DNA from 2 places in the Peribacillus sp. AS_2 genome. Region 2 is predicted to be linked to the other one. Evidence: predicted binding sites of a transcription regulator. Region 2 holds the regulator's gene; the other holds the start of a gene.
The links. Region 2 encodes Rex, which represses fermentation and respiration genes when NADH is low (regulators of the CRP and FNR family bind a similar motif). Its sites were predicted from a motif close to TTGTGAAATATTTCACAA; they were not measured.

Region 1: a site for Rex is predicted at 2,824-2,841, ahead of qoxA (cytochrome aa3 quinol oxidase subunit II). Genes of this name have one in related genera too.

What each region holds. Positions count from the first base shown of each region.
Region 1 covers NZ_JAPTGA010000006.1:109,315-117,594, forward strand. The annotation lists gene OTG27_RS12645 (S1C family serine protease) at 20-1,255, shown strand; gene OTG27_RS12650 (hypothetical protein) at 1,510-1,824, shown strand; gene qoxA (cytochrome aa3 quinol oxidase subunit II) at 2,961-3,884, shown strand; gene qoxB (cytochrome aa3 quinol oxidase subunit I) at 3,958-5,904, shown strand; gene qoxC (cytochrome aa3 quinol oxidase subunit III) at 5,904-6,500, shown strand; gene qoxD (cytochrome aa3 quinol oxidase subunit IV) at 6,502-6,786, shown strand; partial or broken gene OTG27_RS12675 (YfmQ family protein) at 7,125-7,553, shown strand; gene OTG27_RS12680 (BA3454 family stress response protein) at 8,020-8,154, opposite strand.
Region 2 covers NZ_JAPTGA010000013.1:137,865-146,144, forward strand. The annotation lists gene acnA (aconitate hydratase AcnA) at 1-150, opposite strand, end outside; gene OTG27_RS20905 (LysR family transcriptional regulator) at 369-1,238, shown strand; gene OTG27_RS20910 (RraA family protein) at 1,312-1,875, opposite strand; gene groL (chaperonin GroEL) at 2,409-4,046, opposite strand; gene groES (co-chaperone GroES) at 4,105-4,389, opposite strand; gene OTG27_RS20925 (CPBP family intramembrane glutamic endopeptidase) at 4,723-5,448, shown strand; gene OTG27_RS20930 (YdiK family protein) at 5,445-5,657, shown strand; gene OTG27_RS20935 (redox-sensing transcriptional repressor Rex) at 5,686-6,345, opposite strand; gene moaC (cyclic pyranopterin monophosphate synthase MoaC) at 6,379-6,885, opposite strand; gene OTG27_RS20945 (ABC transporter ATP-binding protein) at 7,019-8,280, shown strand, end outside.

The sequences.
Region 1 (8,280 bases), on a different contig from region 2:
AATCATAGGAGGGATAAAGATGGAGAATTATAATGGTGAGGAGCAAGTCAGAATCAAGGCAGAACGGAAAAAGGGTAAGTCTCTCTGGATAACTAGCCTTGTTTCCGGAACGGTTGCTTCTATGGTTACATCATCTGTATTTCTATTTGGCGGAGAATTTATAGATCAAGGGAAAAGTTCAGTGAATGAGTCAACCGAAACGGCAGGTGTACAGCAAACGGACAGTGTTGAAAAGGATAAAAATGTCACGGCGGAAAAGTTATCGACAAGTACGGATTCAAATGATAGGGCAGAGATGGTCGAATCAGCATCCAAATCGATTGTAGGGGTCGTGAATTTACAGGAGATGCAAAGCCAGAACCCGTACCAGCGGCAAAGCACGGAGAGCGAAACGGTTGAGAGCGGAACTGGCTCAGGGGTCATTTATAAAAAAGCTGATGGGAAGGCCTATATCATCACGAACAATCATGTTATTGAAGGAGCTAAGGAAGTCGAAATTTCATTGTATGACGGACAAAAGGCAACGGCAGCTGTTGTCGGGGCCGATGCTTTGACGGATTTAGCGGTTTTGACAATTGATGCCTCGAAAGCACCAGAGGGAATTAAATTCGGGAATTCTGATAGCATGCGTCCAGGTGAAGAGGTATTGGCAATTGGCAACCCACTTGGACTTGATTTTTCAAGATCGGTTACACAAGGGATCGTCAGTGCCAACGGACGCACCATTTCAGTCGATACCGCGGACGGGGAGTGGGCACTTGATGTCCTTCAAACCGATGCAGCAATCAACCCTGGCAATAGCGGCGGTGCATTGATCAACACCGCTGGGGAAGTGATCGGCATAAACAGTCTGAAGATTTCTGAAAACGGTGTGGAAGGCTTAGGGTTTGCCATACCAAGTAATGATGTGATTCCGATTGTTACGGAACTGATTGAAAATGGAAAAATCACACGTCCATATTTAGGAGTCAGCTTGGCCAGTATGGAAGAACTGCCGCAATATTACATTCAAAATGTTCCTGAAGCCGTAAAGTCCGGTGTAATGGTGACGAGTATAGAAGCGGGATCGGCTGCGGCGAATGGAGGGCTAAAGCAACAGGATATCATTGTTAAGATTGATGGAACGAAGATAAATACTTCCGCAGCATTAAGGAAATACTTATATACAAATAAGAAAATCGGCGATAAAGTAAAAATTAAAGTATACCGAGGTACTGAAGAGAAAACGGTATCGATAACCTTGCAAAAACCATAGAAAGAGGTAAGGCCCCTGATCATTCATCAGGGGCCTTTTATTTAGAAGTTTTTAATAGTAAACACAAGGTTATATCGGAAAAATAGATAGTGTATTTGCACTGTTTTTTAGATTCTTCATATAGTCTTTAATACCTAAAAGCTAATAGTGGCGTGTTCTACTTGTCAAGGTTTCCATTGTGGATATGTTAAAATATAGAAAAGATTTGACAAATTTGTGAAATGTCATAAAATAGAAAGAAAGGGGATGAAATTATGGAAGCTAATCAGAAGATGTTAGATGCAGTGAAATGGGTATCGGGCACAGGTTGTGTAATCGGAATTATTATTTTTGCTTTAAGTTTCATTGTAAGCGATTACAATAAAGATTATATATTTACCTCCGTTGGAATCGCCATCACACTAAGCGCAGCTGCAATTTTTCTAGTTGGTATATTTTTTGTCCTGACAGAAGAAATGGTAATGAAAACACATAAAGGTGAAAGAATTGTACCGGAAACGACTAAAATCATAAAAATGAAGTCAAAGGCTAACACCCAAACAAAAAGAAGTACAGAATTCAGTAACTAAAACGAGGAATATAGCATAATGAGCATTCTATCATCAGATTTACTAACATGGATGAACGCCTGTCTAAAGAATTTGAGTCAAAGTGATCCGAATGATTGAATGCGCTTTCATTTTGTGGAGGACTTGGATTAATTATCAGTTGGCTACTTTTTAATTCAATACAATATACTGCGCTCGTTATGTATCAAAAATATGACCAACCCTTTCATTTAATGGAATACACACGATGTGCTCGGATATCCAAACCGAACTGCCCGAACGCAGGAAGTTCTAACTTTAAACTTTGAACTATATCCACGAGAAAAGGACATTTTTTAAAAGTCCTTTTCTCGTGGTTTTTTTTTACACTTTTACTTGAAGTTTCATTCAATGAGGAAGTGTGGGTTTCAAAGGCGGAGTTTATTGAACAACCAAATGTCCTTTTCTGTAATTCAGACCTGTCCTGCTGACCGATAAACATCACTAGTTGCAACAAGTTTGGCCGACCCCTGAATTATTTCACTTATGACTACTGGTAAACGGCTCGTTAGGAATACTGAAAGGGCAATAAGTATTGCAATGAGAAAGAGCCCAATTTACCCACTCGTTGTTTCCTTATATACATATAATATTGACCAGTGTTGGATCAATAGAGTTTGGAAGCATGGATTCAACATCATATCCAATGCGGCTACCATTTACCAACTTCCCTGGCCGAGTGTGAAAAATCCGTTTTAAATCATGTTTTCCAACGATAAATACCTACTTGACAGGATAGGTAATATCATTCATATTCTTGAGGGAGGTTGAGGCAATAAACACGGAGAATATAATGTGAAATTTTCATTTCATTATATTAGAGTAATAATAAATGGATAGTGGACCGGCAATATATGCAATCCTGTAATGATAAGTGAATTCCATATGTATGTTATTAAACAATTATTATATTTCATTTGCTAAAGATTTTCGAACATTTCCGTTCATTTACCATCTTCTTACTGCTCTTTATTGAACTTTATGTGACAGATGTCACTTTGTATTGTCTTTTTTTAGACTTGGGATTAATATTGGTATGTCGGGGTTTGTGAACATGGTAACACTTTGTCCGAATAATTACCAATTGGAATTTTATTATGTAAGAAAGGGGTAGTACTATGAAAATAAAATGGGCTCTATTAACTATACTTTTTACTATTGCCACTGTGCTAACCGGTTGCGATAACCCATTAATGGTCTTGGACCCTAAAGGGCCAGTAGCTGCAACACAAGCAGATGTTATTATGATTTCGATATGGACAATGGCCTTTGTCGTCCTTGTCGTTATGGTACTGTATATCTTCATGATAATGAAATATCGTGCTTCCAAACAACGTGATGATTATGAACCGCCTCATATTGAAGGAAGTAAGGTTCTTGAAATAATTTGGGTTGCGATCCCAATTATAATCGTCGCTTTCCTATCCGTTGTTACTGTTAAAACAACAAATGAAGTTGAGGCAACACCTAAAGGATACGGAGATCAAGAACCTTTAGTTATTTACGCTTCATCTTCCAACTGGAAGTGGCATTTTAGTTATCCGGAAGAAGATATCGAAACGGTCAACTATCTGTTTATACCGACTAACCGACCAATCGAATTTAAACTTTACTCATTCGGTCCAATCTCAAGTTTCTGGATTCCGCAACTTGGAGGACAAAAATACGCGATGTCGGACATGGTTAATACGTTGCACTTAGCAGCTGATGTACCAGGTGAGTATATGGGTCGAAATTCAAACTTCAGTGGTTCAGGTTTTGCTCAGCAAACGTTCAACGTTAAAGCATTGTCAGCAAAAGATTACGATAAGTGGGTAGATGAAATTAAAGCTACTGCTAAACCGATTACTGAGGAAAAATTCAATGAATTATTAAAACCTGGTCATGTGGGACAATCCACATACACTGGAACTCACTTAGAGTTTTCACCAGCTCCTGAAGGGGAAAATGCTGGTCATGACCACGGATCTTCTGATACTGAAGAACATGATTCCAAGGATTCACACGAGGAACATTCAGAACACAGCAACATGAATCACTAAGAATTAATTTCGTTCGATAAAACAACTAGGTTTACAAGATAAGGAATATTTTCCTGAAAGGAGTCACAAAAGTATGGATTACTTTGATCGATTTGCCGTACCTCATCCAAGTCCTGCGATTTATGCATCCATGGTTGCCATTGGTTTAACCATGATTGCGGTTGTTGCCGGAATTACCTATTTTAAAAAATGGGGTTACTTATGGCGTGAGTGGTTAACAACGGTTGACCATAAACGTATTGGTATCATGTACATCTTGGCAGCACTGCTTATGCTTTTCCGCGGTGGCGTCGATGCTCTTATGATGCGTGCTCAAACGGCTATTCCAGATAACGGTCTTTTGGATGGACAGCATTATAATGAGGTATTTACAACACACGGGGTCGTCATGATCCTGTTCATGGCTATGCCATTTATCATTGGGTTAATGAACATTGTTACACCATTACAAATTGGAGCGCGTGACGTAGCATTCCCACGTCTGAACGCAGTAAGCTTCTGGTTATTCTTCATGGGGGCAATGCTATTTAACATCTCTTTCGTAGTGGGTGGTTCTCCTGATGCAGGTTGGACATCTTACTTCCCGCTGGCAAGTAACGATTTCAGTGAATCAGTCGGTTCGAACTATTACGCGATTTCACTTCAAATCGCAGGTATTGGTACATTAATGACTGGTATCAACTTTATCGTAACCATCTTGAAAATGAGAGCACCTGGCCTGAACTTAATGAAAATGCCAATGTTCACATGGTCTATCTTGATTACAAACTTCATTATCGTTTTCGCTTTCCCTGTATTGACAGTGGCACTTGCGTTGATGACAATGGATCGTCTATTCGGAACTCAATTCTTTACGATGGCCAATGGCGGTAGCGATATGCTTTGGGCAAACTTGTTCTGGGTTTGGGGACATCCTGAAGTTTATATAGTTATTCTTCCAGCTTTCGGTATTTACAGTGAAATCATTTCGACATTTGCACGTCGTAACCTGTACGGGTATAATTCGATGGTTATCTCCATGGTAGCTATTTCTACACTATCTTTCATTGTATGGGCTCACCATTTCTATACAATGGGCCACGGTGCAATGGTTAATGGAATCTTCTCGATTACCACGATGGCAATTGCCGTCCCGACTGGTGTTAAGATCTTCAACTGGTTGTTCACACTTTGGAAAGGTAAAATCGTGTTTACCGTTCCAATGCTATACTCTTTAGCTTTCATTCCGATTTTCACACTCGGTGGGGTAACAGGGGTTATGCTTGCCATGGCAAGTGCTGACTACCAATACCATAATACAATGTTCTTAGTAGCTCACTTCCATTACGTTTTAATCCCTGGTACTGTATTTGCCGTACTTGCCGGTTTCACGTACTGGTGGCCAAAAATGTTTGGTTTCATGTTGAGCGAAAAAATTGGAAAATGGTCGTTCTGGTTCATTATAGTCGGCTTTAATGTAACATTCTTCCCGATGTTCATCACTGGTTTAGATGGGCAGGCACGTCGTATGTATACGTACTCTGAATCAACGGGATATGGTCCATTGAATATGCTCTCTTTCGTTGGAGCGATTGGTTTAGCAATAGGCTTTGCACTTATTGTGTACAATATCTATTGGAGTACTCGTTATGCATCAAGAAATATCTCAAACGATCCATGGGATGCACGTTCTCTAGAGTGGGCTACACATACACCAATCCCTGAATATAACTTTGCAATTGTGCCAACAGTTGCTTCTACAGAAGCATTCTGGGATGCAAAGAAAAAAGGCTTTAAATTATTTGGCGGTAAAGTAGAAAAGATTCATATGCCAAATAACAGTGGCGTGCCGTTTATCATGAGCTGTATCTTCTTCGTTTGGGGCTTTGCATTGGTATTCAGCATGTGGATCATTGCAATCATTGCAACGATCGGTATCTTTGCTTGTATGATTCATCGTTCATTCGAAAAAGATCACGGACGTTATATCTCTGTTGAAGAGATCGAAGAAACTGAAAATAAATTGCGAGGTGCTAAGTAATGAAAATAGATAACTCGCTGCCACTTGAATATAGCACGGAAGAAAATCGCTTAAAGATTTTTGGATTCTGGATTTTCCTGGGAGCAGAAATAGCTCTTTTCGCTACACTGTTCGCCACTTATTTTGTCTTAGTTGGTGGTACTGGAAATGGTCCAACAGGGGAACATCTTTTTAAAGTCCCAACACTAATGTTTCAAACAATCTTTCTTTTAACTAGTAGTTTTACCATAGGTCTTGGAATCAATGCGATGAGACTTGGCAGGCAGAAAGCGACGATTGGTTTCTTCATTATCACCCTTATTCTTGGTTTAGGCTTTTTAGGAGTCGAAATTTATGAATTCGTGGAGTATGTACATGAAGGAGCAACGATTCAAACAAGTGCTTTCTTATCTAGTTTGTTCACACTACTAGGTACGCATGGAGCTCACGTTACACTTGGTTTATTCTGGGGAACCTTCATCACCATGCAGATTAAAAAACGCGGTATGACTCCACAGACAACAAACAAGGCTTTCATCTTTTCACTTTACTGGCATTTCTTGGACGTTGTCTGGATTTTCATCTTCAGTTTCGTCTACCTGAAAGGAATGATGTAATATGAAAGAATTATTCCCACGGGGCCAAGTTATGGGATTTGCTTTTTCGCTAGTTCTGACTTTGGTCGCATTATCAGTTATTATGTTTGATCTCTCACTTAAAATGGCTATGATCATCCTACTTGTTACAGCTTTCATGCAAGCAGCACTTCAATTTGTTATGTTCATGCATGCAGGAGAGTCTGAAGATAAAGCATCGATTTACACAAACGTTTACTACGGATTGTTCGTTGCATTGGTTACAATTTTCGGTACAATGCTAACTATGATTTGGGGATACCAATAATCGATTCTGGAAAAGCTGGGCGTCTTGATGACGTCCAGTTTTTTTGTATGTTAATTCTTATACCGGCCTATCCATTTCATTCATGGAAGTTTGCTTAACAAGGATGTGGCTATCCATTTGTTTAGTATAACCATTTCACAACATTATATTTATAAATGGGGATTTTCACTTTTGAAGCATTCCAGTGTGTTTAAGTGCAATGTGTTACTGGGGTAAAACGTTAATAGAAGGGACACATCAACTAAGAAGACGATCAGCCATTTTTGATATAAAAAGTTATATAAGAATTAATTAATTAATATAGCGGAGATGATGAATTGACATTGCCGGTTTTGATTGTGACAATTATCTTAAGTTTGTTAAAAATATTGGTTTTCTGTCTTCCAACAGATGCAGTTAATTGGATTATCAGTAAATTTAAAATACATTCAGAAATTAGTGGCGGGAATGCGATCATAACCTTTGACGGAAAACGTTTGGAAGGTGAAGAAAAAATTCAAGTTATTAATTATTTTTAATAGCGCTAGATTTTTGAAGAAAAATCATATATTCCCGGGAATGAGGAATTGTTTTTACATCCAGATAATAGTGGGACTCCATTGGTCATTGATACTAAAAGAGGCAAAAAGGATGTTAGGTTATTTGTATATATTTACAGCGACCGCGTGGATGTAGTTAAACAGTACAAGAAGAAGCTCATTTCTTATAGTCTGTTTTCCGATAGCCTCCAAGAACGTTCCATGCCATTAATAAGAAATTTAGTTTAATAGAACATTAAAAAGACGGTCCTTAAAAGACCGTCTTTGAGATTGTAAACAAAAGGGTTAAAACATAGTTGATTGGAGCGGGTGTGCGAGACTCCTGCGGGAAAAGCGAGTCCAAGGGAGACACCGCGGGCGCAAAGGCACCGGAGAGGTTCCCGGACCGCCCGCGGAAAGCGAGTGCCTGGATTGGAAATTAACGGTTAAATTGTCTGCAGCTGAGACGGGCCTTAAAAAGACCTTCTTTTTTATAAGGCTTTTAATATAATTCCATTTCAAAGATATTTTTTCATTATGAAAATTCTGGTACACAAACTGGCATCTTGATTTTAGTGCCTTTTGAAAAAAACAATTAAAAGTGTTATTAAGTAGGAGGGGATTGCAAGAGGGTCGTTAATCGTGCATATGAAAAGTATTTGGGATAGTATTTAAGGGAATAAAAAAGCAGGTATCTATTGCGATGCCTGCTTTTTTATGCTTTCCATTGTTTTTCAACTTGATGAAGGGCTTGTTGTAAAATTACTTCATGATCAGTACCCGGTTTAGCAAGGACGTTAGTTTGATAAGATTTTCCTTGGAAATCAACTGTTACTGTAACTTTTACCATTATGCATCTTTCCTTTCCTAATTCAGAATTAAATGAGGTGGTTGTACCTATTTCTTTTATACCCGTAGCAGAAGGATAATCAAACATTTCAAAAGCTAAAATCGTGAGAATTAATATTCAAAATTA
Region 2 (8,280 bases):
CTCTAATAATACTTTTATTGAGTAAGGTAATTGAGAAATATTCCCTAATCCATTTTCCTCTAATGTTTCAATTCGATAATAACTATATATCTTTTCATTAATGACAATCTCTGACCGAACATTAAACCGTTCTTCAATTCCATTAAACAAGTTTCGTTCAACCCCTTTGGTAATTACTAATTAACTTCATTTTATTTTAAATTTCCTTACGCGAATAATATCAATATTTCATAGGCTGCCATGAAACTTTTATATATTAAATCATCGGTCATTTTTCAAATTTTACTGTTTATGTTATTGTTCAAGTGTAATTGAATGAATAGTTAAACAATTTTAAAATAAAGATAAAATTAAGGGAGTTAAAGCAAATGGATGATCGTGACTGGCTTATATTACATACATTATTTTATGAAAAAAGTATTACAAAGGCCGGACAAAGCCTATTTATTGCACAACCAACGCTAACAAAACGCCTTAAGCAAATCGAAACGGAATTTGGGGTTAAAATTGTTGATAGGGGAATAAAAGGAGTGCGGTTCACTCCAGAAGGAGAATATTTAGCTAAGCGTGCTGAAGAAATGCTCAATTCTTTCCGCGAAATTAAAGAAGATCTAGAAAATTTTAACCATAGTGTATCTGGAACGTTAAGATTGGGTGTTTCCAATTTTATTAGTAAATATAAGTTACCACTCTTATTAAAGTTGTTTAAAGAACGATATCCGGATGTTGAGTTTCAAGTAGACACAGGCTATAGCAAAGATATTTTCAATTTAGTTTATAATCAAGTTTCTCATGTCGGATTTATCCGCGGAGATTATAGTTGGCCGGATGAAAAGCATTTACTATTTGAAGAAGAGCTTTGTATAGTGTCTAGAAATGAAATAAACCTATCTGATCTTCCCAATCTCCCTAGAATCGACTACCGAACAGATCAACTCTATAAGCAAATCATTGAAAATTGGTGGGCAGAACATTATTCCCAGCCTCCATACATCGCGATGTCAGTTGACCAAGGTGATACTTGTAAGGAAATGGTTTTGAACGGGTTGGGCTATGCTATTATGCCTTCTCTTTTTTTGGATGGCATTAAAGATATTCATAAAATTGACTTAAAAGATAAGAAAGGGAATAGCTTAACCCAAAAAACATGGATGTTTTATTATAAAGAATCAGTAGATATGAATGTTGTCCGGGCATTTGTGGATTTTGTAAAAACCTTAAATGTTTATTCACTTTAAATTTCATAAAAAAAACATTTGAAAGGATAGAGTGTTACCTTCTATTCCTTCAAATGTTCATTTTTTCAAAAAACTATTTATTTAAAATAAATTCATCTAGATATTTTCTTATTTCTTCTCGATTACCTGAAACTTTCTCTGCTCGCTCATTATCTTTTTCTAGCTTTTCTAATGATTGATCTAAAACTTTTTCTTCTAACTGTTTAGGAATTACGACTACTCCATCAATATCACCAACAACAATATCTCCCGGATGTATCGTTGTCCCACCGCAGGAAATGGGGACATTAATTTCACCCATGCCCGCTTTTCCACTTGCAGCAATAGTTGTTCCCTTGCAAAACACTGGATAATTCAATGCCTTAATACCTTCAAGGTCTCGAACTACTCCATCTACAATTATCCCATTAATCCCCAATGTTTGAGCCATACCAACAATAAAATCACCTGCTATCGCTCGATACGTATCTCCTTTTGCATCAATAACCAACACATCACCTTGTTTAGCCTCACGAATTGCTTTTAAGACAACAAGATTATCACCTACAGGCATTTTTACTGTAAAAGCTCTCCCTGCAACTCGATAATCATCTTTAACTGGCTTAATGGTAGGAGATAAGTTATTAAGTCCTTTCATAGTATCTGATATACATGTTGTAGGAATTTCAGAAAACCTTTCAATAATACGCAATACAAACACACCTCTCTATCAAATTAATTGGAAGATTTTTATATAATGACTTAATTTCATTATAATAAAAGGAGGAATAAATAAATAATTCAAATTTTTCATATCTATCTATTTAAAATTCGAATGGACATATTTAACCCTGCCTATTTCAATTTAGTTACCTTTATAAAATCTCACCATTATTTACAAGTTTATTGACAAAAGATTGATTGAATTATCTTAATAGTGAAGGTTCATGAAATTGTTTCTAAAAGAAACAGCTTGCCTTTTAGACATACCTACACTTCACTATTGATTGAAGATGTAGTAGGAATTAAAAAAATCAACAACTATTAGGACATACAGAATTCAAATACAAAGAAAAAAGCCCCCCACAGTAAACTGTGAGAGGCCTTCAACTTTAAAGATATTCACATGTTAGGTGAGCATTCATGACTGAATCCTCGTTAAACCCCTCCATTAAGGGATTTAGCGAATGATTACATCATGCCGCCCATTCCGCCCATTCCGCCCATGTCAGGCATGCCCATTCCGCCAGCACCAGCAGGTTCTGGTTTGTCAGCAACGACAGCTTCTGTAGTTAAGAACATTGCTGCTACAGAACCAGCATTTTGTAGAGCTGAACGAGTTACTTTAGTAGGATCGACGATACCTGATTCGATCATGTTCACCCATTGTCCAGTAGCTGCGTTGAAGCCAGTGCCTACTGCTTCGCCTTTAAGGCGCTCTACGATTACAGAGCCTTCAAGTCCAGCATTGTGAGCGATTTGACGAACAGGCTCTTCGATGGCACGAAGAACGATTTTCACGCCTGTTGCTACGTCGCCTTCCGCTTGGATTTCAGCGATTTTATTGTATACGTTAAGAAGTGCTGTACCACCACCAGCTACGATACCTTCTTCAACAGCGGCACGAGTGGAGTTCAATGCATCTTCAATACGAAGTTTACGTTCTTTCAATTCTGTTTCAGTAGCTGCACCGACTTTGATTACCGCTACACCACCAGCTAATTTAGCAAGGCGTTCTTGTAATTTTTCACGGTCGAATTCAGAAGTTGTTTCTTCTAATTGAACACGGATTTGGTTTACACGAGCTTGGATTTGAGCTGTATCTCCAGATCCTTCAACGATCGTTGTATTTTCTTTTGTAACAACCACTTTAGACGCACGGCCTAATGAATCGATTGTTGCAGATTTAAGATCAAGTCCGATTTCTTCAGTGATTACTTCGCCGCCTGTAAGAGCTGCGATGTCTTCAAGCATTGCTTTACGACGGTCACCGAATCCAGGAGCTTTAACCGCAACAGCGTTGAATGTTCCACGAAGTTTGTTCACAACAAGAGTTGCAAGCGCTTCGCCTTCTACATCTTCAGCAATCAATAATAGCGGTTTTCCTTGTTGTACAACTTGCTCAAGTACAGGAAGGATTTCTTGGATATTCGTGATTTTTTTATCAGTGATCAAGATATATGGATTCTCAAGGACAGCTTCCATTTTATCTGAATCAGTAACCATGTATGGAGATGCATATCCGCGATCGAATTGCATACCTTCTACTACGTCCAACTCAGTTGTGAAACCTTTAGACTCTTCGATTGTGATGACGCCGTCGTTACCAACGCGCTCCATTGCTTCCGCAATCAGTTGGCCCACTTCTTCATCAGCTGAAGATATGGCAGCAACTTGTGCGATTGATTCTTTGTTTTCAACAGGTTTGGAAATGGCTTTCAATTCTGCAATTGCTGAATTGACCGCTTTCTCGATTCCTTTACGGATACCCATTGGGTTCGCACCAGCTGTTACGTTTTTAAGACCTTCACGGATCATCGCTTGCGCAAGAACCGTTGCAGTAGTTGTACCGTCACCAGCTACGTCGTTTGTTTTGCTTGCTACTTCAGCAACCAATTTCGCACCCATGTTTTCGAATGCATCTTCCAATTCGATTTCTTTAGCGATCGTCACACCGTCATTTGTGATAAGCGGCGAACCGAATTTTTTCTCAAGAACCACGTTACGACCTTTTGGTCCAAGCGTTACTTTAACTGCATCTGCAAGTGCGTCCACACCGCGAAGCATGGAGCGGCGAGCTTCTTCACTAAATTTAATTTCTTTAGCCATTTATAAGTACCTCCCTAAAATTTAAGAAAATTTTCGTTCAGTTAAGTATGATGTATAATTAGCCGATAACAGCTAGAATGTCGCTTTCACGTAAAATTAAGTATTCAGTGTCTTCGTATTTAACTTCAGTACCTGCATATTTTGAGAAGATAATTAGATCGCCTTGGGCAACCTCTAAAGCAACACGTTCGCCATTTTCAAGGACACGGCCAGTACCAACTGCTACTACCTTACCTTCTTGTGGCTTTTCTTTAGCAGTATCAGGAAGAACAATACCGCTTGCAGTTTTTTCTTCAGTTTGAACTAGTTCAATAATAACGCGATCACCTAATGGTTTTAACAAGTGAAACAACCTCCTCATATTCTCTTGATAATTTGTTTCATGATTATTAGCACTCATCATCATCGAGTGCTAACACATTTATAATATTAAATAAACCGAGCCTTTTTTGCAAGTATCTTATTGAAAATTTTTTATTAATTTCTGATAAATTACGGGTATACTACTTTAGCATAATGATTTCCTAAACTTAGTCATTGAAATGTCATGTTAGGGGTACCTTTAAGTGGTGTTCTGCCCCAATTTTTGATACCATTTTGTAGTATGCGTTTATAGATTGTCCCCATGTCAGTAACGTTCCAAGCGGATGGGTGACTATAAAAGGAGTTTTCATTTTTGAAAAAAGAATATTGGTTCGTCATCATCACTTATATTGCCATGCAATTATCCAGTATTGTCGGGGTACCCATTTTCATGCTGATCGGGTCTTATACCGGAATGCCGGCTGATGAACTCGAAGTGAAATCTGCAGCATACTGGATAGTTTTCAGTTTTCTCGCTGCTTTATTCCTGATTCTTTTTTTAATGAGAAAAGATATGAGGGAAAAGCTGGACACGAGAAACCAAACTTCCGTATCCATGTCCATATTATGGGCAATTGCAGGAGTGTTCATGGCTCTTTTTGCGCAAAGCATTGCCGGAAGCATTGAACAAATGCTTGGGGTGGAGTCTGAATCTGAAAATACGCAGCAACTCATTTCACTCATTTACAAAGTCCCCATGGTCATTTTCGTCACTTCAGTAATTGGACCTATATTGGAAGAATTAATTTTCCGTAAAATTATTTTCGGATCACTTCATAAACGCTTTAACTTCTTTATTTCTGCTTTAATCAGCTCAGTTATTTTCGGCTTGGCGCATGGTGAATTTGAACATCTTCTTTTATATACGGCAATGGGCTTCACTTTTGCTTTCCTTTATGCGAAAACAGGCCGCATTCTCGTTTCCATGAGCGCTCATATTGCGATGAACACGCTTGTTATCATCCTTCAAGTGGTATATCGGGAGGATATTGAGAAGATGCTAGATACTGCACAGGCCTTCATCGGAGGTTTATTATGAAACGTCAATCACCATTATTCATGGGCATCATTTATGCAGGCTTAGGGGCTCTTTTTACCGCTATCGCAATTCAAACCGTCAATTCTTCTGGATGGGGACTCTTTGCCTACATACTTGTCCTTATTGCGACCCTTGATTTTGGATCGGGATTACGCATGATCATGCTGCACTTTAAGATTAAAGCCGCACAAAAAAATAAGAAAAAATAAAAAAACGCTGCATAAATGCAGCGTTTTTTCATTCCTCCAAAGCCGCTTCTTCCACTACCGGATAATGCTTCAGGAAGTAGATGAGCGACTGAAGTTCCACGGCCAGGTCAATGTGGTGGACCCTTATGGATGGCGGCACGGTCAGCCGTGCAGGTGTGAAATTCAATATTCCTTTTATGTCAGCTTTGACTAGACGATCGGTTATCGTCTGGGCTACCTGTGCAGGCACTGTCAATATCGCTGCAGTAATATTATTTTCCTGCAATAGTGTATCGATTTGATCCATATGGTAGATGGGCACATCAGCTATTCGCTTGCCGACCTTTTCTTCAGATACTTCGAAAGCCATTTCAATTTTTGTATTATTATTTTTCATGAAATTGTAATTTAAAAAAGCGGTTCCTAAATTTCCCACTCCGATTAAAGCGACTTTGGTCAATTCATCTTGATCAAGTGTTTTTCTAAAGAAGGATAATAAATAATTGACATTGTAGCCGTAGCCTTTTTTCCCAAGCGCGCCAAAGTAGGAAAAATCACGGCGAATGGTAGCAGAATCCACTTTTACGGCTTCACTTAGCTCAGCCGAGGAAACTCTTTGTTTGCCTGAGGAATGTAAGTTCTTTAAAAATCGATAATACAATGGCAACCTTTTGGCTGTTGCCTGCGGTATCTTTGGGTCATGGTTCATTGTTCTTCCCCGCCTTCACACATGCTTTTCAACTTAATCTCTATCTGTTCGTTTTACTTGCCTTTTATAATCGCTACTAGACACTCCGCCTGTTTTCTCCACTAAGAATGTAGGCCCGATCACCATTCCCTTATCAATGGCCTTACACATGTCATAAACAGTCAAGGCAGTCACGGATGCAGCTGTTAACGCTTCCATTTCCACACCTGTACTCCCTTTTGTCTTAGCTTCCGTTTCAATCCTAAGCCTATATCCTTGTTCTTCTTTTTCCCAATCAAAGGCTATATTGACCCCTTGCAGAGCAATGGGATGGCACATCGGAATTATATTGGATGTATTTTTGCTGGCCATGATTCCTGCAACTTGTGCAACAGCCAGTACATCACCTTTTTTCATTTTATGGTTCGTGACCAATTCATATATTTCATCATTCAATAAAATGCTCGACTGAGCCACTGCCGTCCGGGTTGTTTCAGGCTTAGCACTCACATCGACCATTTTGGCCCTGCCCTGTTCATTAAAATGCGTTAAGTCTCCCATTTAAGTAACCCCTCCTAAATCATACACTATTATTCCACTTTATGTAATAGCTTTTCTTTCAGCTTGGAACCAAGCTGTTGCCGATAATAACTAAAATACGTTAAACTAACAGTAATCAATTGAGGTGAAATCTATGATTTTATTACAAATCAATCAACTATCGAAATATTATGGAGCTGAACTTATTTTATCAAATATGAAGCTCGAAGTTCAAAATAAAGATCGAATTGCCCTTGTCGGCCGAAATGGCGCCGGCAAATCCACTCTGCTAAAAATCATTGCCGGGCAGCTTTCCCATGATGGCGGTGAAATAATCAAACCAAAAGGCGTCACCATCGGCTATATGGCCCAGGATACTGGATTGGAATCCGCATTGACCATTTGGGATGAAATGCTTACTGTATTCACTGACCTTATAGAGCAGGAAAAGGAACTGCGTCGCCTTGAGGCTGATATGGCCAGACCTGATATCTTTGAAAACGAAACGGTTTACCAAAAAGTGCTGAATGAATACGACACTTTGATGGTGGCATTCAAAGAGAAGGGAGGTTATCAATATGAAGCGGATATCCGTTCCGTATTGCATGGTCTTCAGTTTGCCGACTTTGACTATTCTACCCCAATTTCCACTTTAAGCGGCGGGCAAAAAACAAGGCTTGCCTTAGGTAAGCTGCTTTTAAGGAAACCGGATATATTGATTCTGGATGAGCCGACGAACCATTTGGATATCGAAACCCTCTCTTGGCTTGAACAATATTTACAAGGCTACCAGGGAGCTGTCCTCATTGTTTCCCATGACCGCTATTTTTTAGATAAAGTAGTAAACCTGGTATATGAGATTTCCCGGAATAACATGAAAAAATACCATGGTAATTATAGTTCTTACCTAGAGGGAAAAGCGGAGGATTATGAGCGGGACATGAAACTGTTCGAGAAACAGCAAGGGGAAATCGAAAAGCTTCGCGATTTTGTCCAACGTAATATCACAAGGGCTTCCACAACGAAAAGAGCACAAAGCAGACGTAAACAGCTCGAAAAGATGGATGTACTGGACAAGCCGCAAGGTGATGAAAAATCCGCGAATTTTTCTTTCCAGATTGAAAGGCAAAGCGGAAATGAAGTACTCCACCTCCAGGACCTGGCTATCGGATACGAAGGGGAAACGGTATCAAAGAATATTAATTCCCGGATGACAAAAGGAGAGAGCATAGCTCTTGTCGGCCCAAATGGAGTTGGAAAATCAACTTTATTGAAAACGATCATTTCCAAGCTGCCTGCCCTTTCTGGTGATTTCCGTTTTGGAACGAACGTAGAAGTCAGCTACTACGATCAAGAACAGGCTAACCTTGTTTCCAATAAACGCGTACTCAATGAATTATGGGACGACTATCCCCT